One region of the Peribacillus sp. Aquil_B1 genome, then DNA from elsewhere that is predicted to be linked to it. Evidence: predicted binding sites of a transcription regulator. Region 1 holds the regulator's gene; the other holds the start of a gene.
What was found. Region 1 encodes NrdR, which represses ribonucleotide reductase genes. Its sites were predicted from a motif close to AACACNATATATNGTGTT; they were not measured.

Region 1 (15,831 bases):
AGAGATCAAGGAAGTGTCCGTCTTCTGGCCAAAGATCATTAAAGCTCCTGAACCTGTCGAACAGTTTCAGGATGCTTTAAGGGGGCAGACGATAAGGGGAATAGGCCGGCGGGGCAAGTTCCTCATTTTCACCTTGGATGATTATTCGATGGTTTCGCATTTAAGGATGGAGGGGAAATACGGCGTTCATCCAAAAGAAGAGGCGTATGATAAGCATACCCATGTAATCTTCACTTTCACGGATGGCAGTGAACTTCGGTACAGGGATGTCCGGAAATTCGGAACGATGCATTTATTTGCCAAAGGGGAAGAACTTGATCGGCTTCCTCTTTTGCATTTAGGACCTGAACCTTTGTCTGATGATTTTACTGTCGAGGGGCTAAGTAGGAAACTGGCAAGAACCAACAGGAAAATCAAGCCTGTTCTCCTTGATCAAACGGTTGTCGTCGGGATTGGGAATATATATGTAGACGAGTCGTTATTCCGTTCCGGTATCCATCCGGAGAGAATCGCTTCTTCACTCTCATTGCAGGAAATCAAGACGTTGCATGGAGAAATCATTGCGACTTTAGGTGAAGCTGTGGAAAAAGGCGGAAGTACGATTCGTTCTTACATCAATTCCCAAGGGCAAATCGGCATGTTTCAGTTGGAGCTGAATGTTTATGGGCGAAAGGGCGAGAACTGCAAAACATGCGGCACGCCGCTTGAGAAACTGGTTGTTGCAGGACGCGGTACACATATTTGCCCGTTATGCCAGCCGCTTAAATAGGTAATGGTTTTTTCAAACACATCGGATGGGCTCCTTCCATATACTAGGGTAGCAACGAGTAGGGAAGGAGTAACATTCCGATGTGGCTACAAATTATTTTTCTCGCTTTTGCAGTTAGTATTGACGGATTTGGCGTAGGTTTGACATTCGGTATGCGGAAGATGAAAATCCCCTTAAGGTCAATAGCAGTCATCTCATTTTGCTCTGCATTGAGTTTAGGTATAGCGATGGTCATCGGACAATTCATCAGTCAGCTCATATCTATCGGGGCGGCTGAAAAAACGGGTGGCATCATCCTCATTTTTCTTGGTGCCTGGATGGTATACCAATATTTTAAGCCTGAAAAAGATCTGAAAGATGATAGATATCATGAAAAGATCATCTTTAATTTTGAAATTAAATCACTTGGGGTAGTCATTAATATTTTACAAAAACCATTGAATGCCGATTTTGATAAATCAGGTACGATTACAGGTGTTGAAGCGCTTGTTCTCGGGTTTGCCCTTTCGCTGGATGCGTTCGGTGCCGGAGTAGGAGCGGCTATGATCGGGATTTCACCGATCATCCTTGCAGGGTGCATCGCTGTTATGAGTTCGATTTTCATTTGGAGCGGAATTCAAAGCGGGAAATTGCTTTCAAATAATAAAGTTGTCCAGCATTTGACCTTTCTTCCAGGTGTACTATTGATTATCATCGGTTTATTCAAGTTATGATAAGTTTAAAAGGGGGAGCTTATGGGACAAATCATCGGAATCACCGGAGGCATTGCCAGTGGGAAAAGCACCGTCAGCCTCTATTTACAGGAACTCGGATTCACGATTGTCGATGCAGATCTGGCTTCCCGTGCTGTCGTTGAGCCAGGTGAAGAAGCCTATCATCAAGTTGTGAAGGCATTTGGTGAAGATATCTTATTGACGGATGGGAATATAGATCGCGTAAAGCTCGGGTCGATCATTTTTAATGATCAAGAAAAGAGATTGCTATTGAATGGCATCGTGCATCCTGCCGTCAGGAATTGGATGCGGCTGAAAACGGAAGAGGCACTATCATCAGGAGAAGAAACGGTGTTCATGGATATTCCGCTCCTATTCGAAAGCAAGCTGACATTCATGGTGGATAAGACGCTTTTAATCTATGTGGATGAGCAAGTTCAATTGCAGCGATTAATGAACAGGAATGGTCTTTCGGAGACGGAGGCACTTGCCAGGATCAATTCGCAAATGCCCTTGGCCGATAAAAAGGCATTAGCGGATGCCGTCATCGATAATAATGGTGACATTAATGAAACGAAGCGGCAAGTGAAGTCCATACTTAGCGAATGGTATGTCATATAATCAACACAAAAAGAAGAAACCGCCCGGTTTCTTCTTTTTGTGTTGAAAAAATAAGAACAATCCGCATTTTTATTAGCACAATTCCTCTGAATTATGTTATACTAATTACATGTGAAAGGTAATAAGTATAACACTAATATTTCTGGAGGGTCCGAACAATGAATTCAAGAATAGCGATTAACGGATTTGGGAGAATTGGAAGAATGGTTTTCCGAAAAGCCATATTAGATGAGAGTTTGGACATCGTTGCCATTAATGCAAGCTATCCAGCTGAAACTTTAGCACACTTACTAAAATATGATACGATACATGGTAAATTCGACGGTATCATTATAGCTGAAGATGATTCACTAGTAGTGAATGGCCGCCGAGTAAAACTAATAAATAACCGCGATCCAAAGCTATTGCCTTGGGAAGAGATGAACATAGATATTGTAATTGAAGCCACTGGGAAATTCAATGATCGTTCTAAAGCAGCTCTTCATTTAGAAGCAGGAGCAAAAAGAGTCATATTATCAGCTCCGGGTAAAAATGAAGACGTTACCATTGTAATGGGAGTAAATGAGGAAGTCCTGGAAATTGACAAGCATTTCGTCATATCCAATGCATCTTGTACAACGAACTGTCTTGGACCGGTTGCAAAAGTGCTTGATGAAAAATTCGGCATAAACAACGGTTTAATGACTACGATACATTCTTATACTAATGATCAAAATAATATCGATAACCCGCACAAAGACTTGAGACGTGCCCGTGCCGCAGCGGAAAGCATGATTCCTACGACTACAGGAGCTGCAAAAGCCATCTCACTAGTGTTGCCGCAATTAAAAGGCAAGCTTCATGGTATGGCGATCCGCGTACCGACACCTAACGTATCTTTAGTCGATCTTGTTGTGGATTTAAACCGTGATGTCACGATTGATGAAGTGAACCAAGCCTTCATCGATGCTTCAGAAAATGAACTCAAAGGAATCATGGAATTCACGATGGAACCTTTAGTTTCCAGTGATTTCAAAACGAATCCACACTCGGCAATCATCGATGGGTTGACGACGATGATGATCGGGGACAGGAAAGTGAAAGTCCTTGCATGGTATGATAATGAGTGGGGTTACTCCAACCGGGTAGTGGACCTTGTGAAATTAGTTGGCTCCGAGTTGAAAAAAACTTCAGAAGTCGAATTATCAGTAAAATAAATTGAAAAAACGGGCCTGCTAAAATTTTTTAGCGGGCTATTTTTGATTCTTTATTGGATTTGAAGCAGTTATAGATAATGGTGACCTAACGCATAATTATCTTTTGAATCTGCTCCTGGTTTTCCAACTTTCTCAATCACTAGTTCAACCAGAAGCTCTAAGATATGATTATCATGCGTATTTCCAGGTGTTACTATCGTCCCTAACACAATTCCATTGCGTATGATGCAGCATGAAACGAATAGGCAAACTTATTTTGTTCGTTCATCATTCACATAATAGTAACTACTCTTAGTATCAGTTGAACTGCCCTTAATCTCCTTGGTTTCTTCTTAAAATAGACTGTAGGTAAAAGGAGTTCTATCTTACTGTTAAAACAAAGTTAATTGGAACGGAAGGTACGACGAGACTCCTGCGGGGAAAGTGCGTCAAAGGGAGACCCCGCAGGCGCAATGGCGCCGAGGAGGCTCCCGGACCGCCCGCGGAAAGCGAGTGCCTGGAGTGGAAATCAACGGCCTAATATAAAATAACTAAAAAAACTGTAGACGAACTACAGTCAGAGCCTGCTAAAATTTTTTAGCGGGCTATTTTTAATACAGTGATCCATTAATTCCTTACGGCTTTAAGGCGCTGAATAAACCAGAAAACAGAATTTGCTCCAATCGCAATATCCCTATTACATATAAAGTTTATCTTTCCAAAAATTCAATTTGGAGTTGCAAAAAAAATTCAAACCATATATACTATGAATCGTGAACTTCTTCAATAGCGGTTTGCATGATGGCTACTTAAAGGGTTAGGACCTCTTTGGACTAACTTTCCCCCGTGGTAGTTATCAGAACTTATTTTTAAATCATGGTAAGGGGGAAGCTTAATATGGAAACAGCTTACACTATGGAAACTATGGGTAGACACGTCATTTCTGAACTTTGGGGTTGTGACTTTGAAAAACTGAACAATATCGATTTAATTGAAAAGATTTTTGTTGATGCTGCTTTGAAATCAGGTGCAGAGGTACGAGAAGTTGCCTTTCACAAATTTGCTCCACAAGGAGTCAGCGGGGTTGTCATCATTTCTGAATCACACTTAACGATTCACAGTTTTCCAGAACACGGCTATGCGAGCATTGATGTCTATACATGCGGTAACTTGGATCCGAATATTGCGGCAGATTATATTGCAGAAGCTTTAAATGCGCAAACACGTGAAAACATAGAATTACCACGTGGATTAGGTCCTGTACAAATGAAAAAAGCCAATATAAGTGCCCTATAAAAAACACGTATACACAGAGATGCCATGGGTGCATCTCTTTTTTAATGCAATCAATCGGCAGTCTGCTTCCCTTTATAGGGGAGGCTGCCCTTACAGCATAAAGACTTTCACAACGGCGCTTCAACGGCAGAACAAAAAATGCCTGCTGCCGGAAGTTACACTTTTTACTTGTACTGGCCGTTCCATTTAATATAAGATTAAGATAGAGAGTAATTCCTTGGGGAACATTTAGATAGGGGAGTCCTACATAAAATACGGAGCTGATAATGATGAAATGCCCATCATGTCAATATAACGGAACAAGAGTGCTCGATTCCAGGCCAGTCGATGAAAGTAAATCGATTCGACGACGCCGTGAATGTGAGGCATGTGGTTTTCGATTCACGACATTTGAAAAGGTGGAGGAAACACCGCTTATTGTAGTGAAAAAGGGCGGGACGCGGGAAGAGTTCAGTCGTGATAAAATCCTGCGCGGCTTGATCAGGGCTTGCGAAAAACGTCCGGTTCCCTTGAAAGAACTAGAGCAAATTACCAGTTATGTAGAAAAAGAACTGCGCAACCAGGGCATATCGGAAGTGAAAAGCGACAATGTCGGCGAGATGGTGATGGACAAGCTGGCAGAAGTCGATGAGGTTGCCTATGTAAGGTTCGCATCCGTCTATCGACAATTTAAAGACATCAATGTCTTTATCGATGAATTGAAAGATTTGATAAATAAAGAAAGAAAGTAGAGCTGAAGATTCACTTTGGCTCTTTTTTCACTACATCTTTTGAAAGGTTTGAATGGAGATGTCAAAGCATTGGCAAGAATTGCTCCCAGCTGATTCATATTTGGTCTCATCTGCGGGGCTGCTTCATGATTATGATCGGAAAATACTTACCCGACTATATCAACCTCTTATTGGACCTATCTGCATTAGCCTATATATGACGTTATGGAGTGAGTTGGAGGAAAACAGGCTATGGTCGGAAACCTCCTCACATTATCAATTAATGAATACCATCGGCCTTAAGTTAGGTGATATTTACGAAGCACGGCTTTTACTTGAGGGAATCGGTCTGTTGAATGTATATAAGAAATCGAAAAATGAAACGAAGGAATTCATCTATGAGTTAAACCCGCCGCTTTCCCCCCAGCAGTTTTTCACGGATGGAATGCTGAATATTTACTTATACAAAAAAATCGGAAAAGCGCAATTCAACCGGTTAAAGAGATTCTTTTGTGATGACCATATCTTACCCGATCAATATGAAGGTGTGACTAAATCTTTTGCGGAAGTATTCTCATCAGATCATTTGGACTCTTTATATGTAACGGATGAAGCGAAAGATGAATGGCAACCGATTCCAGAACAGCAATACATCGACCGGACGGAAGGCGTCGAGCCATCGGGGTTTGATGACTTATTTGATTTTGACCTTTTATTTGCCGGGATAAAATCCTCGATCGTACCGAAAAAGGCCTTTACTCCGAAAATAAAAAATACGATTGCCAAACTTGCTTTTTTATATGGCATCGATCCGCTTGAAATGCAAAAACTAGTAATGGATGCCGTTTCATTGGATGATGAGATCGATGAGGAAGTGCTCAGAAAGGCGGCAAGGGACTGGTACCAGATCGAACGGCAGGCCGATATGCCTTCCCTTGTCAATCGGGTGCAGCCGATTCGTGAACGGACACAAAAAGAGGAACCGAAAACACAGGAACAAGAGTTAATCCGTCATTTGGAGACGATTTCTCCAAGGGAGCGGCTGATGCAATTGTCTGGCGGTGCAGAGCCATCAAGCGGTGATTTGAAAGTCGTTGAGGGCGTGATGATCAATCAAAAGCTGAATCCGGGTGTCGTCAATGTATTGATCGAATATGTCATGCTCAAAACGGATATGAAGTTCACGAAGGGCTATGTCGAAAAGCTGGCAGGCCATTGGGCACGGCTGAAGGTCTCCACGGTCGTCGAGGCGATGGAACTGGCTAAAAATGAACATAGGAAATATCAGGACTGGGCCCAAGGAAGCAGGAATGCTGCGAAGGGCAGCAGGAAAAAGGCGATACGTGAAGAAGTGGTTCCGGATTGGCTTGGGAAAAAAGAAGAAGCACAGCAGGAGCAGAATGCAGATCAGCCTGAATTGGATGCCCAGAAACGCGAGCTTCTGGAGAAATGGAAGCTGTGGAAAGCAGGAGGTGAAATGAACGATGGAAAAGATTAATAGGTCCCTTAATAAATTGGCCAATACAAATCAATTTCAACAGCGTTATGAAAAGCTGAAACAGGAGATTTTTGAAAACGAACAAGTGCGGTTATTTATGAATGCCAACAGCTCGACGGTCACGAAAGAAATGATTGATAAAAACTTGGGGAAGCTTTATGAGTTCACTTCACAAAGCAATAAGTGTGATAAATGTCCGAGCTTGGATGGCTGCATCAATATGATGCAAGGGTATTATCCCAAATTGGTGGTTCAAGGGAAAGCCCTGAACCTGCATTATGAAGTCTGCCCGCGGAAATTGGCAGAGGATGAAAAGCGGAAACGGGAAAAGCTGATCCGCAGCCTGTATGTACCGAAGGATATTTTAAAGGCGAGCATTGAAGACTTTACCCAAACGGATAATGAAAACAAACGCTTGTCCGTCTTAAGTAAAGCTATGTCGTTCATTATGGAATATGAGCCGGGTAAAAGGCAAAAAGGCTTATATATATATGGGAAATTCGGTGTTGGGAAAACGTACTTATTAGGTGCGATTGCCAATGAACTTGCAAAAAGGCAAATTTCCTCCCTTATAGTCTATGTCCCTGACTACTTGAGGGAACTTAAGGGATCGATAGGCGATAATACGGTCAATGAAAAAATTGAAATGGTGAAAACGGCACCTGTCCTCATGCTTGATGATATTGGAGCGGAGTCCATGACGAGCTGGGGGCGCGATGAGGTTTTTGGTCCGATTTTACAATTTAGGATGCTGGAAAACCTGCCAACGTTTTTCACTTCGAATTTTGACTTGAATGGCCTGGAGAACCACCTGACCTTTTCACAGCGTGGTGAGAAGGAAGAAGTGAAGGCCGCCAGGGTACTGGAAAGAATTCAATATTTAGCTGAGCCGGTCAAGCTTGATGGCGTGAATCGGAGAAGATGAAGAAAAGTGGTCTCTTAAAGGAGGTCACTTTTTTCTTCTTACAAGGTCCATCCTACTTCTAAACACGTCCCCATCCCCATATACATGAAAAAAGAAGCAAGGGGGAAGGGGGGGATGTCGTAGTGCAAATTTCGTTTCAAAACGATTCAGAGGCATTGAAATTACTGAATTTCGTTTCTGTCCATCCACTGGGGGCAGAATTTCAAGCATATATTCGATTTCTTCCGCAACAAGGCATTTATGTGGATATGACGGATTCTTCAGGTGATGAATGGCTAATTCTGCTTCGTGATGCATTTCATTCTTTTTTATTGGAAGAAAAAACGCTTCCTGTTCTGGAGCAAATAATAGTCGGTAAATTTTTTTATAGGGAACGGGAAGAAATTGAAGCCATCATTGAAATTGCATCATCAATCATCGAGGTGGAAAGAGCCAGGAGTCAAGATGAAGCATTCAGTACAGAGAAACGATTGATTGAGGAAGGACTTCAAAGCATCTTGGCTGGAAAGGTATCTTTTTCATTCGATTCTTTTACGACCTTCCGTTTGAAGTCATTTCAGCACACGTTGGAAAAGTATGTCGTCAAGGCGATTGATGAATACAAGCTGGAACAGGACTATCAAAATTTCATTGCTACACTCCGTGATTGCCTTCATGGGCAGGAGTCGAAATTAAGAAAGCTTCACCTTGTCAACCGGGATGGTTTTCATTTCTATGATCAGAAGTTCAGCAAGCTCGACCGTCCAAAAATCAATAGTATGATCGACAGGAGGCTTCTTGCCAAAAGTTCACTATTTCTCGATACGGTGATACTTGCCCCGCTTTTATCGATTGCTCCTGAAAACTTGTGTATCTATACCGATGACAAGGATGAGGGGCTGATCCAGACCATTTCAAGGATTTTCGAAGAACGGGCCACTATCCTTCCACTTTCGTCATTTTCTATGCATTTGAATGATCTTTCGTGGAAAAAAGAAAATTAACCTTGATTTTCACCGTATAACAAATTATAATTTCCTACATACTATTAAAAAACTAAAAGTTATGATGAGGACAAGGGTATTCTAGTCGCCGATTATCAGAGAGGGGAGCCAACAGGCTGTAAGCTTCCTATTCGCATGGAACACTTACCACCTTTAAACTTCGGCTCGGAAAGCAGGCATTCTGTGAATATGAGCTGACGGGAAGCTGCCGTTACCAAGTTACAAGTGCCATTTTGCCGTGAAAAGCAAGCTGGAACGAGGGTGGAACCGCGGGTTAATGATATTTATTACTAAGCTCGTCCCTGTTTTATACAGGGACGGGCTTTTTTGTGTTGTAATGGAATCAAATACCTGTAAATTGTTCGAACAATAAGAAGGAGTGAAACTGAATGTCAGAATTACTGAAAATATCTTTTCCTGACGGAGCGGTTAAGGAGTTTGCTAAAGGCACAACAACTGAAGACATCGCTGCATCCATCAGTCCTGGTTTAAGGAAAAAATCCATTGCCGGAAAATTCAATGGTGAATTATATGATTTGAAACGCCCGATTGAACAAGATGGTTCAATCGAAATCGTCACACAGGACACAGCGGATGCTCTTGAAGTACTGCGTCACAGTACAGCACACTTGATGGCACAAGCGATCAAACGTTTGTACAAAAACGCTAAATTCGGCGTAGGTCCGGTCATCGAGGGCGGCTTTTACTATGATATGGATCTAGAGGAATCATTGACTCCCGAAGACCTTCCATTGATTGAAAAAGAAATGAAGAAAATCGTCAACGAGAACTTGGAAATTTCCCGCATCGAAGTGAGTCGTGATGAAGCGATTTCCCGTTTTAAAGAAATAGGCGACGAGTATAAATTGGAGTTGATCGATGCAATTCCTGGCGATCAGCAGGTAACGCTTTATGAGCAGGGTGAATTCTTTGACCTTTGCCGTGGAATTCATGTTCCATCAACTGGGAAAATCAAAGAATTCAAGCTATTGAGCATCGCTGGAGCATACTGGAGAGGCGATAGCAAAAACAAAATGCTGCAACGCATTTACGGTACGGCTTTCTATAAAAAAGAAGATTTGGCCGAACACCTGCGTTTCCTAGAAGAAGCCAAGGAACGTGACCATCGTAAAATCGGCAAAGAATTGAACTTGTTCATGAGCTCACAGAAAGTGGGACAAGGGCTGCCGATGTGGTTGCCAAAAGGAGCGACCATCCGCCGGACAATCGAAAGGTATATCGTGGACAAGGAAGAACGTTTGGGTTATGACCATGTCTACACACCTGTAATGGGTAGCGTGGACCTTTATAAAACTTCTGGACACTGGGACCATTACCAGGACGGCATGTTCCCTGTCATGGAGATGGAAAACGAACAGCTTGTCCTGCGTCCTATGAACTGCCCGCATCACATGATGGTCTATAAAAACAGCATCCACAGCTACCGGGAACTGCCAATCCGGATTGCCGAGCTAGGCTTGATGCACCGCTATGAAATGTCAGGTGCCCTTTCAGGCCTTCAGCGTGTACGTGGGATGACATTGAATGATGCGCACATTTTCGTCCGCCCCGACCAAATCAAAGAAGAGTTCAAGCGCGTTGTGAACCTGGTTCTGGAAGTATATAAAGATTTCGATATCAAGGATTATTCATTCCGCCTGTCTTATCGCGATCCGCAGGATACAGAAAAATACTTCGATGATGATGACATGTGGGAGAAAGCGCAAAGCATGTTAAAAGGCGCCATGGATGAACTAGGTCTGGATTACTTTGAAGCGGAAGGTGAAGCGGCTTTCTACGGTCCTAAGCTCGATGTTCAGGTACGTACTGCTCTAGGAAAAGATGAAACGCTTTCCACTGTTCAGCTTGACTTCTTGCTTCCTGAACGTTTTGATCTTAATTACGTCGGTGAGGACGGCAAGCAGCACCGTCCGGTTGTTATCCACCGCGGTGTCGTTTCCACAATGGAACGTTTTGTCGCTTACTTGATCGAAGAATACAAGGGTGCATTCCCAACTTGGCTTGCACCTATCCAAGCACAAGTGATCCCGGTCTCACCTGAAGTGCATTTGGATTATGCGAAAGAAGTACAGGAAAAACTTAAAGCGCAAGGCATTCGTGTCGACCTGGATACACGTGACGAGAAAATCGGTTACAAAATCCGTGAAGCGCAAATGCAAAAAATCCCGTACATGCTGGTTGTTGGAGACAATGAAGCCAAAGAAGGCAGCGTGAATGTACGTAAGTACGGTGAACAAAAGTCCGAAACGATCGCTTTTGAAGACTTCGTTTCAGCGATTAAGGCTGAAGTAAGCCGTTAACATCAAAAAGAGGGGCACATATAGTTGTGTCCCTCTTTTTAATTATGGCATGATAAAATGAAACCATCATGTGAAAATATGTACAGCAATGAAAGGGGGGACAGCATGAAAAAGAAATTTACTTATCTATTCGGACCGACATTCCTTGTCATCATCATCTTATTGTTATTGGATGGTTATCGACAATATGCCATCGTCCCGGTCCTGTTATTTTGGATAGCCCTATTTTCTTGGGACGCCATTGAGAAAAAGAAAAAGGCGAAAGAAAACTCTTAACATTTGATGGCATCGGTCAGTACGGACTGTAACCAAAGGGGGAGTGGGGATAAATGGAGATTAGAAAGGCTTCAAGGGAAGACGCGGGTAACTTGGCTGCTCTGTTCAATCATGTTGAAGATTCCGGGTATATGCTGTTCAACCCTGGGGAAAGAAAAGCGACAGCGAAACAAATGGAAAAGCAAATGGATCAAATCGAAAAAAATCCCCTTTCCGTTTTCCTCGTTGCTGCTAGCGGACATGAGTTGAAAGGTTATTTAATCTTATTGGGCAATCAAATGGGCCGAACGAGGCATTCAGCCAAAATCGTCATAGGCATCAATGAACAGGACAGAGGAAAAGGCATCGGTACGAAGCTATTTCAGAAAATGGAGGAGCATGCACGGACAAACGAAATACGGCGCCTGGAATTGTCCGTCATCGCAAACAACGCACCTGCGCTTTCCTTATATCGAAAGATGGGTTTTGTAAAGGAAGGAATAAAGCGGGAATCACTGTTTTTTGATGGGAAGTATCATGATGAATATTTTTTGTCCAAATTACTTTAAAAAACGTATTGTCAAATAACTGAATGTCTGATAATATTAATTTTGTTGTGAAAAACGAATAAAATTTAGCATTTGACAAGTCATCAGTGTTTATGATATATTTCTAAAGTGAATTGAATACGTGTTTGATGAAAAGAAGAAGCACCCGCTTCTCACCTGGTTGACGCAAACAATGCAGTTAACAGGTCATGATTTGATTATTTGGATCTTTCTGAATGAGTCTATCAGTGTGGGTGCAGCATGCATCCACACTTTTTTATTATGATTATATCCTGTAAGCGAGTTGTGAGCGTGACCGAATTTATTCAAATATTCGTATTCGCCAATATCTTTGGAGGTGGCTAACTATTAGTAAAGACGCGATGGTAAACGAGGGCATCCGAGCCCGTGAAGTTCGTCTTATTGACCAAAACGGAGAACAACTTGGAATTAAAACGAAATTCGAAGCATTGGAAATTGCCGCTCGTGTAAATCTTGATCTAGTTTTAGTTGCTGCAAATGCAAAGCCTCCGGTAGCCCGGATCATGGACTACGGAAAACACCGCTTCGAGCAGCAAAAGAAAGACAAGGAAGCACGTAAAAATCAAAAAGTCATCAGTCTGAAAGAGGTTCGTTTGAGCCCGACGATTGAAGAACATGATTTCAATACGAAGCTTCGCAACGGTATTAAATTCCTTGAAAAAGGCGATAAAGTAAAAGCTTCTATCCGATTCAAAGGACGTGCCATTACGCATAAGGAAATTGGTCAACGTGTACTCGTTCGTTTTTCTGAAGCATGTAAAGAAGTGGCTACAATCGAGCAACACCCAAAAATGGACGGGCGCAGCATGTTCATTATCTTAGCACCGAAAAACGAAAAGTAATTGTAAAGTAATTTGTAATGAGGAGGAATACCTTATGCCTAAAATGAAAACTCACCGCGGATCTGCTAAACGTTTCAAAAAGACTGGATCCGGCAAACTTAAGCGTTCTAACGCTTACACAAGCCATTTATTTGCTAACAAATCTACTAAGCAAAAGCGTAAGCTTCGCAAAGCTAGCCTTGTAAGCAAAGGTGACTTCAAACGTATTCGTCATATGCTAGACAACATTAAATAAGTTCGATTTATCGAGTTAAATAGGAGGGAAATAACATGCCACGTGTAAAAGGCGGTACTGTTACTCGCAAACGTCGTAAAAAGGTAATAAAATTAGCTAAAGGTTACTATGGCGCGAAACATATTCTTTTCAAAGTAGCTAACCAACAAGTAATGAAGTCAGGAAACTATGCTTTCCGTGACCGTCGTCAAAAGAAACGTGATTTCCGCAAACTTTGGATCACTCGTATCAACGCTGCAGCACGCATCAACGGTCTTTCTTACAGCCGTTTAATGCATGGTCTAAAGCTTGCTGGTATCGAAGTGAACCGCAAAATGCTTGCTGATCTTGCTGTTGCTGACGAACAAGCTTTTGCTCAATTAGCAACTGCTGCTAAACAACAATTAGACAAATAAGTCTGACTGATACAGCCACTCTCTTTTCAAGAGAGTGGCTTTTTACATATTTAAAGGAGGGAATGAGGATGCAAGGAGTATGGTTCATTGCTGCTTATATGATCATCACGAACATCATCGGGTTTGCCTTAATGGGAATCGATAAAAGGAAAGCGCGGAATGGGGAGTACCGGATCAGTGAAAAGACACTTTGGTTATGGGCAGTCATAGGCGGAGGGACTGGGTCCTTTTTGGGGATGAAGCAATTCCGCCATAAGACGAAGCATGCCGCTTTTAAGTGGGGCCTGCCTATATTGATGATTCTTCAGATAGCCCTATTGATCAAGATATTCATTCAATTGTAATATGTAGCCCGTATAATGTATATGCTTGTAGAAGCAGCAAAGAGTAGCTGGAGGGAGAGCATGAATGATAAACTGACACTTGTGATGAGCTACGTTCAATCAGGAAGCGTATTTGCACCGTTGATTTTTATCACTTTTCATTTATTAAGGCAATTTTTATTCATTCCCGTGATTGTGGTTTGCATGTCTGGCGGAGTATTATTCGGGGCAGCTTTTGGAACCATCTATTCGGTAATCGGTTTGACGTTGTCCAGTATGGCCTTTTATTTCGTGATAGGAAAATTTCCGAAAACAAAGGATAGGCTGCTGCGGCTTAAGAATAAGCTGTTTGGAAACCGAAAGCTAAACAGCCGGCAAATTGCAGTACTGAGGCTAATACCATTCATTCACTTTTACTTGCTGTCACTTTGCTTATTGGAATCCAATAAAGGGCTGAAAAATTATTTTTATCTATCCTTCATGACCAATCTCCCTGTTGCATTCGTATATACGGTTTTTGGCCACTATATTGCAGATTTCAGTCCAACCCTGATCGTCATCATTTTGTTATCCTTAACCTTATTGCTCTATTTATTGAGAGAGAAGCAGACGGTCGTTCCTTGGAAGGAATTTTTTCGTTCAGATGATTAATATTGAGCCTTGAGTACATTTTTCTCAAGGCTCTTCATTACGCGTGATTTTTTTTCATTTTTGTAAAAATTCCTTAACAGGGCTCTTCCAATCAATAACGGCATCCGGGTATTGTTTTTTAATGGCTTCCTCGATTTTTAAGAAGTCATTTCGCTTCAAGCCTTTTAGACCGGCCACTTTCTTGGGCCATATGAAGATGGAGATGACCTCAAAGGAGCGTTCCGTCGTCCCTAGATACTTTTCCCCCTCAAACATCACCCCGTTGTACGTCAATAAAAAATTCTTTCGTATATTGGCTGTATCGTCGAGCAGAAAGAACTTTTTCTGTTCATGTGCCAGCTCTAATTTTCTTTTCGGATTAAATAGGTATTTGATGACTGTATATATTAAGAAAATGATGAGAGCCAAAAGAATGAACCGCATGATCAATACCATGGAGCCACCTCCTTAAACAGAGTGATTCCCTTCATTTACGTATGGGTTTTTAATAAGTTTCATTTATTTGATATAATTTAGGGGAAGACAAGGAAAGAAGTGATGAAAATGAACATAGGTAAATTAATGGAAATGCAGGCAGCTTTGGATGAGCATATACAATCAAAGCATGATTTGGGTGCTGAGGACTTGGTGGAACGGAAGATACTTGCTCTTTTAGTGGAGCTTGGTGAGCTTGCCAATGAAACGAGATGTTTTAAATTCTGGAGTCTTAAAGGCCCCTCTGATAAAGAAACGATTTTGGCTGAATACGTGGATGGCATTCATTTCATTTTGTCACTCGGGATCGAACGGGGATTTGTACCGGAAGTTCCATCTGCCCCCACCATGCATCAGGAGGATTTGACGGTCCAATTTACTGCTATTTACGGCTACATCAGTGAATTTCGCACAAAGTTGACAGAGTCATCTTTCCAAAAGGTTTTTGCTGCGTATTTACATTTAGGAGAGTTGCTTGGATTTTCGGCAATGGATGTGGAAAAAGCATATGTCAGCAAGAATGAAGTGAATTACGAAAGGCAAAAGCAAGGCTACTGATTGTTTATGTAATCGATTATCTGTATAATTATTCTTGTAATGTAAGTTATAGGGAGGTATAGGGATGGCTCAATTGGATGAAACGTTAAGGATGCTTCGAGACTTAACGGATGCTAAAGGCATCGCAGGTAATGAAAGTGAAGTACGAAAAGTGATGACCGAATACATAACACCATTTGCGGATGAAATATCGACAGATGGCCTGGGAAGTTTGATTGCCAGGAAAACGGGTGATGAAAACGGACCGAAAATCGTCGTTACCGGGCATATGGACGAAGTCGGTTTCATGATCACCCAAATTGATGATAAAGGATTTTTGCGTTTTCAGCCGGTAGGGGGCTGGTGGTCACAGGTCATGCTGGCCCAGCGCGTGACGATCGTTACAAGTAAAGGTGATCTAACTGGCATTATCGGTTCCAAGCCGCCGCATATCCTGTCAGCGGAGGCGCGGAAAAAGCCGATTGATATTAAGGATATGTTTATTGATATCGGTGCAT
Region 2 (15,831 bases), 480 kb from region 1:
AGCCCCCCCAACAAAACCGACAGCTAGTACATTGTAGATTAACATGCTTTGATATTCCTGTTGAATTTGTCCTTTTTCATTAGAAGACATATCAATCACCTCCGCTACGTAGTATGCCCTTTGATAAATAGAACTATTTTTTTTTATTCTTAGGAAGGAGAATCACTAGAGGTTTTGTGATTTATTCTGTATGATTAAATCATAAATAATCTGCTTTTTTCAGAGGAAAATACCCATCCTCTGTTGAAGTTTATAATGTACACGGGATACGACTTTCCTGTGATTCAACATTCATAAAGTACTTGCAGGGTTAAAGCTTCCATTCAATTTTTGGAGGAGCGCCTTTACCCTTGTGATGCTTGATAATAAACATGTTAGCACCCTTGAGAGAGCTACGTGAATAACTATTAGGTTGGTGTAGAAATGTCTGAGGTTCAAAAACCCGTTTACGGAGGGCAGGCTGTTGTGGAAGGCGTCATGTTCGGCGGCAAACATCACACAGTCACTGCGGTACGCCGCAAAGATTCGACGATTGTATATTATCATCTGCCTCGTGAATCGAAACCTGTTGTCAACAGCTTAAAAAAAGTACCTTTTTTACGGGGTATCGTATCACTGGTTCAGTCAAGTGCCACCGGTTCGAAACATCTGAACTTTTCAACTGAACAGTATGAAGAAGAAGACGGGGAAAAGCAGGAAGAAAAGAAAAATGAAACGAAAGAATCTTCTAAAATGAGTGTATGGCTTGGAGTTGCCGTAATCGGCGTTCTTTCCTTCCTATTCGGGAAGCTGCTTTTCACTTTGATTCCAGTCTTTCTTGCTGAATTGACAAGACCCATCTTCAGTGGCCATATGGCTCAGGTTTTAATGGAAAGCTTGTTCAAGTTGATCTTATTGCTGGTATACATTTACGTAGTATCCATGACGCCATTGATCAAGCGGGTCTTTCAGTATCACGGAGCAGAGCATAAAGTGATCAATTGCTTTGAAAGCGGAAAAGAATTGACCGTAGCAAATGTGCAGGCAAGTTCACGCCTTCATTATCGCTGTGGCAGCAGCTTTATTTTATTTACAGTCATTGTAGGCATGTTCGTCTATATGCTGGTTCCGACCGATCCATTATGGCTCCGTGTCGTGGATCGCGTTTTGCTTATCCCCGTCGTGCTTGGCATTGCCTTCGAGGTATTGCAGTTGACCAACAAAGTAAGGGATATTCCCATTCTGCGATATCTTGGCTATCCTGGCCTTTGGCTTCAGTTATTGACAACCAAAGCCCCGACAGATGATCAAGTCGAAGTCGCATTAGCCTCATTCCAAGAACTGTTGAGAATGGAAAAGGAGACCAAAAAAGGTTTAGAATCGGATGTAATTGTGTAAAACATCTATACACATTTTGATTATGAAAAATCATATACTAAACTAAGGGAATAACCTTCATTTTTTTCAAATATTTTACATGAAGAATGTTTAAAATAAGCTAAAAATGCTTATGATGCTCTTAAGGAGGTGTCTTTGTTGAAACGTTTCATATCTTTCATGATATACGGAATCATCGCCCTCGGAGTCCTCGGACTATTGAGCCGACTATTTAATGACCCGATTGGCTTTTTTAGAAACATTCTCATAATAGCCATTGTCGCAGGGATTATTTATATGATTTATACCGGATTAACAAAGGGAAAACCAGTTAAGAAAGAGCAGCAAGCATTCCGAAAGGCTGCCCGCCAATCGAAAAAAAGGCAAAAAAACCGAACTTCGAAAAAAGATAATGTGGCTAGCTTCTCTGCAGCAAAATCATCAAAGAAAATAAAATGGAGAAAGAAAACGGATAGTCACTTAACCGTCATCGAAGGGAAAAAGAATAAAAAGAAAAATCGGGCTTCTTTTTAAGAGCCCGATTTTTTTATTTATCATCATCAATAAGTCCAAGTTTTAAGGAATTCTTTCGTGTATTGTCTGCCCCGTTTCATCAATTCACCCTTTTGTTCATCATTCAGATTGAAATCCATTGCAGAAATTCCTTTCATCGGAATAAATACAATATTATGGACGTGTTTCTTGGAGATATATCGTGCATCATGGGCATCTTTCATCGTTTTGAATAGTGCGGAGAACAATTCAACCGCATTATCCACCTCATGCGGTTTCCATATCTCATCGACACTTAGCCGCAAGCCTATGACCGGCCGTTCCTTCCTTACATGATCTGAATTGAATAACCACATAGGAAAATTGCTCAAAACACCTCCATCAACAAAAAGGAATTTGCTTTTTCCGACATCAAGTTTGACTGGCTCAAAAAAATAAGGAATGCTACAACTCATTCTTACTGCCTTTGCAACTGGAAAAGTGATCGGATCAATGCCATAGTTCGGTAGATCATCAGGCAGAACCACCAATTTCCCATTTGTGATGTCAGAGGTTATGATACGAAGGGATTTCGGTCGAACATCCTTAAAGGTGACTACATTCCTTTCGGCAAGTTTACTGGCAATCCACCCTTCCAATGCGTCCCCCTTATAAAGGCCAAGTTTCCAGTATACCAGGAGCCATTTGGCAAGCGGGATAGGCAAAAGACCACGCCTTTTATCCAGCAGGCCGCTTAAATCTATATCAAGAAATAGCTTTTCCATTTCTTTTCCGGTGTACCCAGCTGCCACGAAAGCTGCAATTATGGATCCTGCACTTGTACCGGCTGTCCGATGGAATACAAAACCCCGTTCTTCTAATTCCTGCAGGGCTCCCACTAAACCATAGCCTTTAATCCCGCCTCCGGAAAAAACGCCGTCAATAATCATAGCTGCCCTCCCCTAATCCGGTCTTTACATTTTTAAGCAGGATTAGAGGGATTTATGACAGTTTTAAATAGAAAAATGCCTACATTAGGTAAAATACTGAATTTCCGCTTTCGGGAAAAATTCCGCGATATACCCACGAATGGTCGTTTCCAGTTCTGCGGCTTCTTCGTTTTGATAAACATATTTACCAATGCCATATCGGCCCCATTTATATTTACGCTTCGTTTCGTCCAGTTCCAATTTAGTTTTCGGGTAGTTTTTTTGAATCACTTTTTTTGCTGGACCAGTGAACCGATGCTGGATTAATTCAAAAGTCAAATCCGGTATATCCACCCCTTTTAAAGCCTCACTCAATCGTTCGTATAATTCGTGATACCCCTCCTTCCATGCTTCATGGCGATATATTGGAGCTACGATAAAACCCAGGGGATATCCGGCACCTGCCACTTTGCGTGCAGCTTCCATCCTTTCCTCGAAGCTCGAAGTGCCTGGCTCGAAATTCTTTATCACAAAACGCGAATTTATACTGAACCGAAATCTCGTTTTCCCATTATGTTCAGCATCCAACAGATGATCGACATGATGAAATTTAGTTACGAACCTTAAAACCCCATATTCACTTTTTCCAAAATATTCTATGGCCCTTTTTAAAGAATGCGTCAAATGGTCAATTCCGACAATATCCGATGTACAGGCTGCCTCAAAACGGGTAATTTCAGGCTTTCTCTCATTTATATATTTTTCGGCTGCCTCGAAAATCTCGTCAAGATTCACATATGTCCTAATATATGGTTTCGATCCGAGTGTCGTCTGTAAATAGCAATAGTGACAATGCCCCATACACCCTGTAGCAAGAGGTATGGCATATTCAGCAGATGGCTTTGAAGAATCGAATTTCAATGTTTTTCTGATTCCTACCACAAGCGTCGATTTTGCGACACGATATTTTTGCAAATCATTTTCCCCAGGAAGATCCCTAATTTGGTTATGTGATGTGGTCTCACGGATTTCAATGTTCAAATCTTCGAATTTCTTTTTCAATTCTTGGCCAAGCGGGTATTCCAATGCCCTGGGCTCGATATAAACTAACTGCGGCATAAATGGTTTCATTTCGTTCTCCAATCTTTTATCGATTTGTTCATACTTTCAATCGAACTACACAATCTAATTCCTAAGGATAGTTTTTCTTTATTCTGTTATCCTCATCATTGTTTTTACTTGGAAATTCAAAATGAAGGAGAAGGAGATGCAATATGGCTAATAAACGAGACTTCTTGACAAATGGAACGGGGAAACAAACAATCACCGTCCAAACAGATAATAAATATCCAAATCCAAGGAATATACCTGGTGACTCTGTCGATGAATTTTCGGTATTGAAAGATGGCAATCAATATCTAGCCGAAAAGGAAATAAGGCAGCAAAATGAAAATGGTTGATTGAACGCAAAAAGAAGACCGAATTTACGATGATTCGGTCTTCTCTATTGGCATGTAAGTGAATAGACTGTTCCTAAAAAACATGTAAAGCACTAAAAAAAGCCGTTAAGCTAGCTTTGCAGCATACCTTAACGACTTCCCTTACTTCAGCTTATAGCCCGCATTTTAATTGTGCTCCGCAATTCGTGCAAGTATTGCATCCGCCCATTTCCTGGACTTCGCCTTTACGGCACACCGGGCAAGTGTTGCCCACTTCCGACCCAATCGTAACGTTAGTCGAACGCAGTTCATTTATCGTATCGACCAATACGACTTTTTTCTTTACTTCCACATCTGTCAATTCATCCATTTCAAGCTGCTCGTCCATTTGGTTTTCTTCCGCTTTGAGCGTAAGAACCTGACTGTCACGGCTGCCATCCACATATACCGTACCGCCTTTTGCTCCGCCTTTGTATAGACGTTCATATACTTTTTCAACTTGTTCGACAGTATATCCTTTTGGAGCATTTACCGTTTTACTGATCGAGCTGTCAATCCAGCGTTGAATGATGCATTGAACATCAGCATGTGCTTCTGGAGCTAATTCCATAGCGGAAATGAACCATTTTGGAAGCTCTTCTGTATCGGCTTCTGGATGGCGGTCCAAGTATTCCTGTACAATGTCAGCCTTAACTTCAATGAATTTACCAAGACGGCCGCTGCGGAAATACGTGAAGGAGAAATATGGTTCAAGACCTGTTGATACTCCAACCATCGTTCCTGTGCTTCCTGTAGGAGCCACTGTCAATAAATGAGAGTTACGGATCCCATGTGCAGCAACACTTTCCCTGATATCTTCAGGCATTTTCTCCATAAATCCGGTTTGTGTGAAACGCGTTCTTAGCTCATCGGTTTCTTTGTCCGTTGACCCGATCAGGAACGGGAAACTGCCTTTTTCTTGAGCAAGTTCCACGGAAGCCCTGTAAGCTGTCGTCGCAATCGTTTCAAACACCTTGTCAACCAGGATATTTCCTTCCTCAGAGCCATATTCCGTCTCACAGTAGATCAAAAGGTCATGCAGACCCATGACACCAAGTCCAACCCGTCGCTCGCCCAGTGCCTGTTTTTTGTTTTCATCCAAGAAATAAGGAGTTGCGTCAATGACATTGTCCTGCATACGCACACCGACTTCGACAGTCTGCTTAAGCTTCTCGAAATTAACCGTTTTGCTTTCTTTATCAGCCATTTCAGCCAGATTGACAGCCGCAAGGTTACATACTGAATATGGGGCCAATGGCTGTTCTCCACATGGGTTCGTGGCTACGACCTGTTGACCGTATGCTTTGGCATTCGTCATTTCATTAGCATTATCGATAAAGAAAATACCTGGTTCAGCAGAATATGTTGCACAAATGTTTATTAAATTCCAAAGCTCTTTAGCTCGGATTTTACGGTAAACACGGACTTTGTGCCCCATTTTCTCCCATTCGCGAACATCGCCGACATTATGCCATTCTTCATTGTAAATGGCCATTTCTTCGGCATTATAGCTTTCAACATCAGGAAAACGCAACTCGTATTCCGCATCTTGTTCCGCCGCTTCCATAAATTCCTTAGTCAGGCAAATCGAGATGTTGGCTCCAGTCAGGAAATCAGAATTATGGACACTGTACGTTCCCCCTGTACGGAGCTTTTCCTCTGCATCCCTAATAATTTTCTCGCTAAATCCGCCTTGGCCAGGAATCTCCTTATAATTAATGATCCCTTGATACATTGCCGTTTCCTGTTCCGTGTGCGGCGTGAATTTCAATTTATCCGTCGCATATTTCTTGATGGCTTCATCTTTAGTATTTTCCACTAGGTAACGCAGAATCCTTGGGTTTTGCATTTTAGAAATGATGAACTCTGCAATATCAGGATGCCAATCAGCAAGCATGATCATTTGCGCGCCCCGTCTGCTACCGCCCTGCTCAACAAGATGCGTCAGTTTTGCAATATCGTCAAGCCATGAGACTGAACCGGAGGATTTTCCATTTACCCCTTTTGCCAGAGTGTTTCTAGGACGCAGTGTCGACCCGTTCGTTCCCACTCCGCCGCCGCGGCTCATGATTTCCATCACTTGTTTCCTATGTTCTGAAATCCCTTCGCGTGAATCCGGTACGAATGGCATTACATAGCAGTTGAAATAAGTAACATCCGTATTGGAACCCGCACCGTATAATACTCGACCTGCCGGGACAAAATTAAGGTTCTTTAATTCTTCATAGAATTTATTGAACCATTCCGTTCTCTTTTCTTCCGTGGTTTCCACTGATGCCAATCCCGTTGCATTACGTTTCGCAATTTGTTCATAGTATATTTCAAGCGGCTTTTCGATTATATCCAACGGACGGTTAACAATTCCCGTCTCCACTTCTTCCGGATTATCCAATACGCCACGGAATTCTTCATCCACCAATACTTTGGCTTTTTTGGTTTCCCAATCAATTTCAACGATGTAACCGAGACCCCTTGCCGGGAATTTCGGATCTTCCTTAATCGTCAACACGACGAAATCGCCTGCCGAGAGTGTGATTTTTTCAGTATCCTTAAAAGAATAGCGGTCAAGCATGACTAGACGGGACACTCCCTTATGCGCCATTTTCATATCAGCAGTTACAGGGTGAACCTGGGGAAATAAAGAAATATCCTTATTCAACCTTTCTAGATCAACCTTTAAAGCTTCTTTTATTACAACCGACATAATTCCCTCTCCTTTATATGTTTCAAGATCCGTTCTTGCTGCCGCAAAAATCCTTATGTAACCTTACATGTCCGTTTCGCTTAACAAGTACCCTAAATTTATCATAGCGAAACTCAAAAATCAACATATAGTGTCGCATTAAATATTTCAACCACTATATATTGTGTTTGTTTTGAATAACTTTTTATTTTGTCAAACGATAAATCAATTAATATAGTTAGCAAAAGGGAGGAAAATGTCGATTTACAATAATTTTTCATCAGATTTCAATTAATTTGGACCTTGCTTTTTCCCCATCCCTTTTAGGGCTTATCCCTGCAAGGGATGTGTTATTTGGTCAAACAAATCTGAAAAAACTTTTTTATTATCCACTCTGATTTTGCTTCCTCTATCTCATGAGATTCCATTCATCGCTTCCATATTTGCTTTCTGCAATGGCCTTCACTTCCAGCAATTGCTTTTCGGTAAGGACGTATGGTTCTAAATCGACCGAAAGTCCTTCGGCAAAACCTTTTTCAAAAGCTTCTTTCGCCTCAGGGATGGTAATCCTTCTCCCTGCAATGTCATTTATGGCCACAGCTTTGTTTTTTAGGTTTTTTTGCATTCTCTCTCTAACCCTGTCATTTGAGAATTTAAATACGCTAAAGAGCTTATCATCATCAAGGTCAAGCAAAATGGATCCGTGCTGAAGGATGACTCCTTTTTGCCTGGTTTGAGCGCTGCCAGCGACCTTCCTGCCCTCAACGACCAGTTCATACCAGCTTGGAGCATCAAAGCAGACCGAAGACCTGGGCGATTTTAAAGCTGCTTTTTCCTGATCGGTTCGAGGCACGGCAAAATAAGCATCCAATCCCAGATTCCTGAATCCCATTAATATTCCTTCAGAAATGACACGATATGCTTCAGTAACGGTAGTCGGCATTCCCGGATAGGATTCTGGAACGATTACGCTATAAGTCAATTCATGCTCGTGCAGTACCGCCCGTCCTCCTGTTGGCCTGCGGACAAAACCAAGACCCTGCCTTTTGACCTCTTCCATATCAATTTCCGCTTCCGCCTTTTGAAAATAACCGATCGACAATGTAGCTGGATCCCAGCCGTAAAAGCGTATGATTGGCGGAATTTCCCCTTTGCTTTGCCAGTTTAACAGCGCTTCGTCCAGCGCCATATTAAAAGCCGGTGAACAATACCCCGAATCTATAAAACCCCATTTATCTTTAGCCATCCTTACCCCTCGTTTCGATAGACTGTTTTTCAATACCCCACAAAAAACTCACATGTAGTAGTTTAACAGACTTTAACACTCTAAAAAAGAAAGTACTATCAAGTCGATGAAGAATTTGATGAAAATTCTTTTTGATTATTGGGTAAAGCAATTATATAATAAAGATTGTCTGTATTCGTTAAGGTAGAAGGGAGTTTTTATGTTTGGAAATATTATATACACTGCTCATCATCTTAGGAGTGGTTATTGCGTATTCACTTTTTAATTGGTACCGCCAGCGTAAAATCGTTAAAACACTAACACAGGACGAATTTATCGCTAACTACAGAAAAGTGCAGCTAATCGATGTGCGGGAGCCGAATGATTTCGATAATGGTCATATCTTAGGCGCAAGAAACATCCCTATGACTCAAATGAAAACACGCTTGGTCGAAATTAGGCCGGACAAGCCTGTATATTTGTACGCTCAAAGCGAAATCATCAGCGGCAGAGCTGCAGCCATGCTATACAAAAAGGGCTACAGGGAACTTTTTCACCTAAAGGGCGGTTTCAAAATGTGGACCGGGAAAATCAAAGCAAAGAAGTAAGACCCCATCTCCGCATGGGCTCTTTTTAATTCAATGGCTCAAGGAAAGAAAGTTAACTGTTGGACTTTAATGAAATCTTACATAAACATGAAAAATCCCCGCCGGCAGGCAGGGATTTTTTTTCGTATAAGCTATCAATCTAGGCTTGATAACGCAGTACAGGTTTTCTTGCAGCAAGAGTTTCATCAAGCCTTTTTATAACGGTTGTATGCGGAGCTTCCTGAACGATTTCAGGGGTTTCTTCCGCTTCCTTGGCAATCTGGATCATCGCATCGATGAACGCATCCAGCGTTTCTTTTGACTCGGTCTCAGTCGGTTCTATCATCATTCCTTCTTCCACGTTCAACGGGAAGTAAATGGTTGGAGGATGGTACCCGAAATCCAGCAATCTTTTGGCTATATCGAGAGTCCTTACCCCCAATTTCTTTTGCCGGCGTCCGCTTAATACGAATTCGTGCTTACAATGACGATTATATGGCAGATCAAAAAATGGTTCCAACTTACGCATCATATAATTGGCATTGATGACAGCATTCTCGGTGACGGCTTTAAGGCCATCAGGACCCATTGAACGAATGTACGTATATGCCCTCACGTTTATCCCGAAATTACCATAATAAGGTTTTACCCTGCCAATCGATTGCGGACGATCATAATCAAGAACGAATTGCTCCCCTTGCTTGACCACAAGCGGTTTAGGCAAGTAAGGAATCAAGTCCGCTTTCACTCCGACAGGGCCAGAACCCGGACCGCCGCCGCCATGCGGGCCTGTGAATGTTTTATGGAGATTTAAGTGAACCACATCAAAGCCCATGTCACCCGGGCGTGCTTTTGATAGGACTGCATTCAGATTGGCTCCGTCATAATAAAGCTTCCCACCTGCATCATGGACAAGTTCTGCCATTTCCAAAATGTTTTCTTCAAACAATCCCAATGTATTGGGGTTCGTCAACATCAAGGCCGCCGTATCCGGTCCGACAACACGCTTTAAATCTTCAAGGTCGACTAAACCATTTTCATCGGATTTCACTGTAATCGTTTCAAGTCCGGCAACAGTGGCAGAGGCAGGATTCGTACCGTGTGCAGAATCGGGTACAATCACTTTCGTCCGTTCTGTATCGCCATTCGCTTCGTGAAAAGCGCGAATCATCATTAACCCTGTCCACTCACCATGTGCACCTGCTGCAGGCTGTAATGTCACTTGGTCCATCCCGGTGATTTCCGTTAAGTGTTCCTGCAAATCAAATAAGAGTCCCAATGCTCCCTGAACGGTAGCCGGATCTTGATATGGATGAATATGGGCAAAGCCGTTGAAGCGTGCCACGTTTTCATTTATTTTCGGATTATATTTCATCGTGCATGAACCCAGCGGATAAAAACCCGAATCCACCCCATGATTCCGTTTGGAGAGTGCTGTATAGTGACGCATGATATCCAGTTCGGACACCTCAGGCAGCTCTGCCTCTTCTTCACGGATGTAGTCGGCAGGAAGAATTTCTTCGAGCGGGATAGTTGCAACATCCATTTCTGGCAGACTGTACCCGATTCGACCGGAAGTACTGATTTCAAAAATGAGTGATTGATCTTGATTATTCATGTTGATCCCCCAATTCCTGCGCAAGTGCATCAATTTCTTCTTTTGTTCTAAGTTCAGTTACCGCAACCAGCATATGGTCTTTCAGCTCAGGATAAACCGTCCCTAAATCAAAGCCGCCGATCATCCCTTTTTCAAAAAGGTTTTTATTGATTTCTGAAAACGAAGAAGGCAGTTTAATGACAAATTCATTGAAAGAAGGACCATCGAATATCACTTCCACCCCTTTTGCCATAATTGCTTTTTTTGCATAATGAGCTTTTTGAATATTTTGCACGGCCATTTCTTTGACACCCTTTTTCCCAAGCGCGGTCATTGCAACAGAAGCTGCCAACGCATTCAAAGCTTGATTGGAACAAATGTTGGAAGTGGCTTTGTCACGGCGAATGTGCTGTTCACGGGCTTGAAGCGTCAGTACGAATCCCCTTTTACCATTTTCATCCACTGTTTGACCGACGAGTCGGCCCGGAACTTTCCGAACAAGTTTATTAGTAACGGCAAAATATCCGCAATGAGGACCACCGAATGCCGCTGGAATGCCGAATGGCTGAGCATCCCCCGTTACGATATCTGCACCAAGTGCACCTGGGGATGTCAAAGCTCCCAATGCAAGCGGATTACTGGAAACGATAAACATCGATTTGACACCATGTATGATTTCTTCCATTTCTTTCAATGGCTCGATGCGGCCAAAAAAGTTCGGATATTGCACGATCACTCCTGCAACTTCCTCATTCGCCAATTCCCTTAAAGCAGCTAAGTCCGTCACACCGTCTTTATAAGGAATTTCGACCACTTCCACGCGTTGACCTTTCGCATATGTCTTAACGACTTCTCTTGATTCAGGATGAACGGTTCCTGAAATGAGAATCTTCTTGCGTCGTGTCTGGCCTGAAGCAAGCATGGCTGCCTCAGCTAGCGCCGTCCCGCCGTCATACATGGAGGAGTTAGCTACATCCATGCCCGTCAATTCACATATCATCGTTTGATATTCAAAGATCGCCTGAAGCTCCCCCTGTGAAATTTCAGGCTGATAAGGTGTATAAGCCGTATAAAACTCAGAACGGGATAAAACATGATCGACGATGACCGGCGCGTAATGGTCATAGACACCCGCACCAAGGAAGGAAGCATAGTTTTTAAGGTCTGCATTCTTGGCAGCAAGCCTTGATAATTCTTTCATTAATGCCGGTTCCGATTTAGCAGGCTTTATATCGTATTCTCCTTGAAAACGAACGCTTTCAGGGATATCATTGAAAAGTTCTTGAACAGAAGATACCCCTATCGCTTCCAGCATTTCTTGTTTATCTTGCTCTGTCATGGGTAAATAACGATGTTTCATCTAATGACCATTCCTCTCTATTTACGTGGTTTTTTATAAAAAGGTGTTTGTATGATAACGGCTTTCAAACGTTTGGAACGGATTTCCACTTCGACTTCCGCTTCCAGCACCGAAAATTCCTTATCGATAAGTACCAATCCCACGTTTTTCTTCAACGTTGGTGATTGGGTACCGGTCGTGACCTCGCCAATGACTTTATCACCGCTGTAGACCTTGTACCCATGACGAGGAATGCCACGGTCAATCATTTCAATTCCCACAAGCTTGCGGGGAGCTCCTTTCTCCTTTTGCTCAGCAAGAACGGCTTTCCCGAAAAAATCCACTTCCTTATCCACTTTTACTGCAAAACCAATCCCGGCTTCTATCGGGGTGATGTCCGCTGAAAGCTCCTGTCCATACAGCGGCAGTTTCGCTTCAAAACGCAGGGTATCACGAGCACCTAAACCAATCGGCTGAACCCCCTCTTCCTTTCCGGCATCCATAATCGCCTTCCAAAGGGCAGGACCATTTTCACTGTCACTATATATCTCAAAGCCATCCTCACCAGTGTATCCAGTACGGGATACCAGCGTGGACATACCGTTGATCAGGACATTTTCCTTGAACTTGAAAAATCCAATTTCACTTAAGTCAGTATTTCCCGATAGTTTTTGTAAGATCTTTTCTGCAGAAGGTCCTTGAAGTGCCAGCTGTGTATAGTCACTCGATACATTCGTTATTTGGACATCTTCCGTTAAATTAGCTTGCAGCCAATTGAAATCTTTTTCTGTATTCGCTGCATTGACCACGAGCAGATAGTCGTCCTCGGCCCTTTTATACACGATAAGATCATCGACCGTGCCTCCGTTTTCATAACACATGGCGGTATATTGGGCACCGCCCTGTTGCAGCTTTGATATATCATTGGTCAGCATCTTCTGTAAAAAGGAAAGGCTCCCAGGTCCCTTAACATCGACTTCCCCCATATGGGAAACATCAAATAACCCCGCTTTTGTTCGTACGGCTTCATGTTCATCCTTTATACCCGAAAATTGGACAGGTAGTTCCCAGCCGCCAAAATCAATCGTCTTGCCTCCGTATTCACGATAAACCTCAAATAGTGGCGTTCTTTTTAAATTGGTCAAAAAATGACCCCCTTCAGATTTTTTTAAAAATTAATTGGCTTCATTATCAAAAGCTTCTTGTCATTACGCATCAGATACATCCTGATTCATGATGTGAAAAAAGCACAAAAAAGGACAGAGAAAGCCCGTTTGAGCTTTTTCTCTGTCCTGAAACCTGAAAGTTTACCTATGTAATAGGTTTTCCCCTTTGGTGGCCGTCCCATAACGGGCGGCGCTCTCCAGAGTTGCGTCCAATAAGAGTTCTTTTGCCTGAGAGATTCACTGCTAAGTTTGCTCCTTCGGCGCTACATCCGTAGTCTCTCCCCTTACCTTCACCCGCATATAAATGGTCTACCATTGAAAGGAAGCGAATAAGCCCCAAGCAACGGTAAAACCTTTGAGCATAAATGGAATGCATTCCCTGCCAATTCTCCTGAAACTTCAGAAACCGTTTGACTGATCTCCTTCAGTAATCTTGGATAAATTAGGAGCCTATAGCCCATACTAAGAAAACGCGAACTGCAAAATCGATGTACAAACATTCTTTGTAGCGTTTGGAAATTGGAATTTTCTAAATATACTTATATCCTACCCTAAGAAACTTATCTCTGCAATATCTTTTGAAGAGAAATATTTTTCTTACTTCACATATGGAATGTTCGGGTTTTGACCTTATATTAAGGAAATTATGATTTGAGAGGGAGTTATTTCTATGAAAATCAATATATCCTTCAACTCTGAATGGAATGATGAGTTTCTGCAAAAGATGGAAAATGACGGTCCATGGGGAAATTGGGAACTTTATAAGCTGGCGGTTCAAATGGAGGAAAACCTTATCATCCCTGATTTTGAAGGTTTACAGGCGCCCAAGCACCTTCCGCAGTTAACCCCGCTTCCCCATCAATTGGAAGCGGCCAAGCAAGTAGTGGAAAAGATGAATGGAAAAGCCATTTTGGCTGATGAGGTAGGGCTGGGAAAAACAATTGAAGCAGGCTTGATCCTAAAAGAGTATATGATTAGGGGCCTTGTAAAAAAAGTATTGATCCTTGTTCCGGCTTCCCTTGTTACACAATGGGCATTTGAATTGAATACCAAGTTTCATATTCCGGCAGTCGTTCAGAGAAAAAGTTATGTCTGGGACTCCTGTGATGTGGTCATTTCATCCATTGATACAGCGAAACGCGCTCCACATCGAGATATCATCTTTACTCAAGAATATGACTTCATCATTATTGATGAAGCTCATAAACTTAAAAATAATAAGACGAAGAACTATGAATTCGTCCAAAATCTGAAAAAGAAATTTTGTTTACTCCTGACAGCCACTCCGATTCAAAATAAAGTCGAGGAGATTTTCCACCTCGTTTCGTTATTGAAACCGGGCCACTTGGGAAATGCCTCACTCTTTTCGGAAAAGTATAAAGGGAAAGGCCGGAACATCATTGAAGATGAACACCTAAAGGAACTGGTCAACACTGTCATGATTCGGAACCGGCGGGCCGATACTGGCATTGAATGGACAAAACGGCATGTGGAAACCATCACCATTGAATTTTCTCCAACGGAACAAGCATTGTATGATGCTGTTTCCAAATTCAAGCCAATTTCGGATGGAACAAAAGGAAGCGCCTTTTCGGCCCTCACTCTTCAAAGGGAAGCATGCAGCAGCAGAGAGGCGGTCTTTTATACATTAAAGAATATGAAAGCTAAATATGATCAGCCTTCCCCTGACTTCTTGGCAAAACTTGATGATTTATTTTCTAAAGTGAATGAAACGGTTCAGAACTCCAAGGCTGAAAAAGCTTTGGAACTGATCAAGAAAATTGATGATAAAGTCATTATCTTTACCGAATACCGGGCGACGCAGCTTTATCTACAATGGTACCTACAGCAGAATGGAATTTCTTCAGTTCCTTTCCGAGGCGGCTTTAAGCGCGGAAAGAAAGACTGGATGCGAGAATTATTCCAAAAGAATATACAGGTATTAATTGCAACAGAAGCTGGCGGGGAAGGGATAAACCTTCAGTTTTGCCATCATTTGATTAATTTTGACCTGCCATGGAACCCGATGAGGCTCGAACAGAGAATTGGACGGATACACCGCCTTGGTCAGGAAGAAGATGTGATGATTTATAACTTTGCCACGAAAAATACAGTAGAAGAACATATTCTGAAATTACTATATGAAAAAATAAATTTATTCGAGAAAGTAATCGGCGAATTGGATGATATTCTAACCAAACTGGATATTAACAACATTGAAGAATATTTGATTGATGTGGTCGGCGAATCCAAAACTGAGGGCGAAATGAAAATCAAGATGGATAATTTTTCATCGTTAATCCAATTCGCTCAATCAATGAAGGAAGGTGAGGTTCATGCAGCAACAGGAAATTCATGATTTTTTATTAACATACTTCAAAGCCAATGATTGTGAAATACTGGATAATGCACCAACCCACCTTACAGTCCAATTGACGATTGATATGGATAAAGAATTAATGAACAGACCCTTTTATTGGCATTATCTAGAAAAAACAGGTGGCGTTCCGAACCCGGCACAGATGACTTTCATTACCGATCCAGAACAAGCTCCATCCGATTTAAAGGGAGAAATGATTCATTTTGGCTCCCCTCGCCTTCACCAGATTATTCAATCTACCAAAAAGCTGGCAGGGTATACTAGACTTTTTGAGGATACCCCTCCAACAAAAGGGGGAAATAATCCTTTGTATCCTTGGCTGACCCTGAATGTGAAAATATCCTATCAATGCGACCGTAAAAAGGATACCTTCATGTCGATCGGACTGAATTTAATCTCAGGTGAGATCATGGAAAGGTTTCACCATCGGGTTTTACCGATAAAGGTCACCCCAAAAATACCTGATTACTCCTTTACGCTTTCACCGCTCATCATGCCCAAGAGCGGATTGGCAAGACTGGATACTTACATCAGGACCAGTTTCGAGGATGATGACCATTCCTGGGCAGAGGAAGCAATGCTTCGCTGGCAGAATGACT

Region 2: MPH60_RS05790 (vitamin B12-dependent ribonucleotide reductase) is a predicted target of NrdR. The motif match lies at 7,110-7,127, and genes of this name have one in related genera.

Annotation. Positions count from the first base shown of each region.
Region 1 covers NZ_JAKXEE010000001.1:644,423-660,253, forward strand. The annotation lists gene mutM (DNA-formamidopyrimidine glycosylase) at 1-769, shown strand, start outside; gene ytaF (sporulation membrane protein YtaF) at 850-1,482, shown strand; gene coaE (dephospho-CoA kinase) at 1,504-2,103, shown strand; gene MPH60_RS03215 (glyceraldehyde-3-phosphate dehydrogenase) at 2,262-3,299, shown strand; partial or broken gene MPH60_RS27940 (IS5/IS1182 family transposase) at 3,398-3,631, opposite strand; gene speD (adenosylmethionine decarboxylase) at 4,194-4,574, shown strand; gene nrdR (transcriptional regulator NrdR) at 4,844-5,305, shown strand; gene MPH60_RS03230 (replication initiation and membrane attachment family protein) at 5,364-6,782, shown strand; gene dnaI (primosomal protein DnaI) at 6,769-7,707, shown strand; gene ytxC (sporulation protein YtxC) at 7,830-8,690, shown strand; gene thrS (threonine--tRNA ligase) at 9,080-11,011, shown strand; gene MPH60_RS03250 (hypothetical protein) at 11,117-11,287, shown strand; gene MPH60_RS03255 (GNAT family N-acetyltransferase) at 11,341-11,835, shown strand; ribosomal protein L20 leader region at 11,963-12,099, shown strand; gene infC (translation initiation factor IF-3) at 12,198-12,698, shown strand; gene rpmI (50S ribosomal protein L35) at 12,733-12,933, shown strand; gene rplT (50S ribosomal protein L20) at 12,969-13,328, shown strand; gene MPH60_RS03275 (DUF1294 domain-containing protein) at 13,397-13,672, shown strand; gene MPH60_RS03280 (TVP38/TMEM64 family protein) at 13,733-14,302, shown strand; gene MPH60_RS03285 (sigma-w pathway protein ysdB) at 14,357-14,737, opposite strand; gene MPH60_RS03290 (dUTP diphosphatase) at 14,840-15,334, shown strand; gene MPH60_RS03295 (M42 family metallopeptidase) at 15,399-15,831, shown strand, end outside.
Region 2 covers NZ_JAKXEE010000001.1:1,127,419-1,143,249, reverse strand. The annotation lists gene MPH60_RS05820 (YqhR family membrane protein) at 1-90, opposite strand, end outside; gene MPH60_RS05815 (DUF1385 domain-containing protein) at 424-1,377, shown strand; gene MPH60_RS05810 (SA1362 family protein) at 1,516-1,890, shown strand; gene MPH60_RS05805 (patatin-like phospholipase family protein) at 1,917-2,798, opposite strand; gene splB (spore photoproduct lyase) at 2,883-3,908, opposite strand; gene MPH60_RS05795 (hypothetical protein) at 4,052-4,237, shown strand; gene MPH60_RS05790 (vitamin B12-dependent ribonucleotide reductase) at 4,389-6,959, opposite strand; gene MPH60_RS05785 (lipoate--protein ligase family protein) at 7,348-8,184, opposite strand; gene MPH60_RS05780 (rhodanese-like domain-containing protein) at 8,388-8,771, shown strand; gene gcvPB (aminomethyl-transferring glycine dehydrogenase subunit GcvPB) at 8,911-10,368, opposite strand; gene gcvPA (aminomethyl-transferring glycine dehydrogenase subunit GcvPA) at 10,361-11,707, opposite strand; gene gcvT (glycine cleavage system aminomethyltransferase GcvT) at 11,725-12,831, opposite strand; glycine riboswitch at 12,972-13,055, opposite strand; glycine riboswitch at 13,059-13,146, opposite strand; gene MPH60_RS05760 (DEAD/DEAH box helicase) at 13,523-15,211, shown strand; gene MPH60_RS05755 (YqhG family protein) at 15,189-15,831, shown strand, end outside.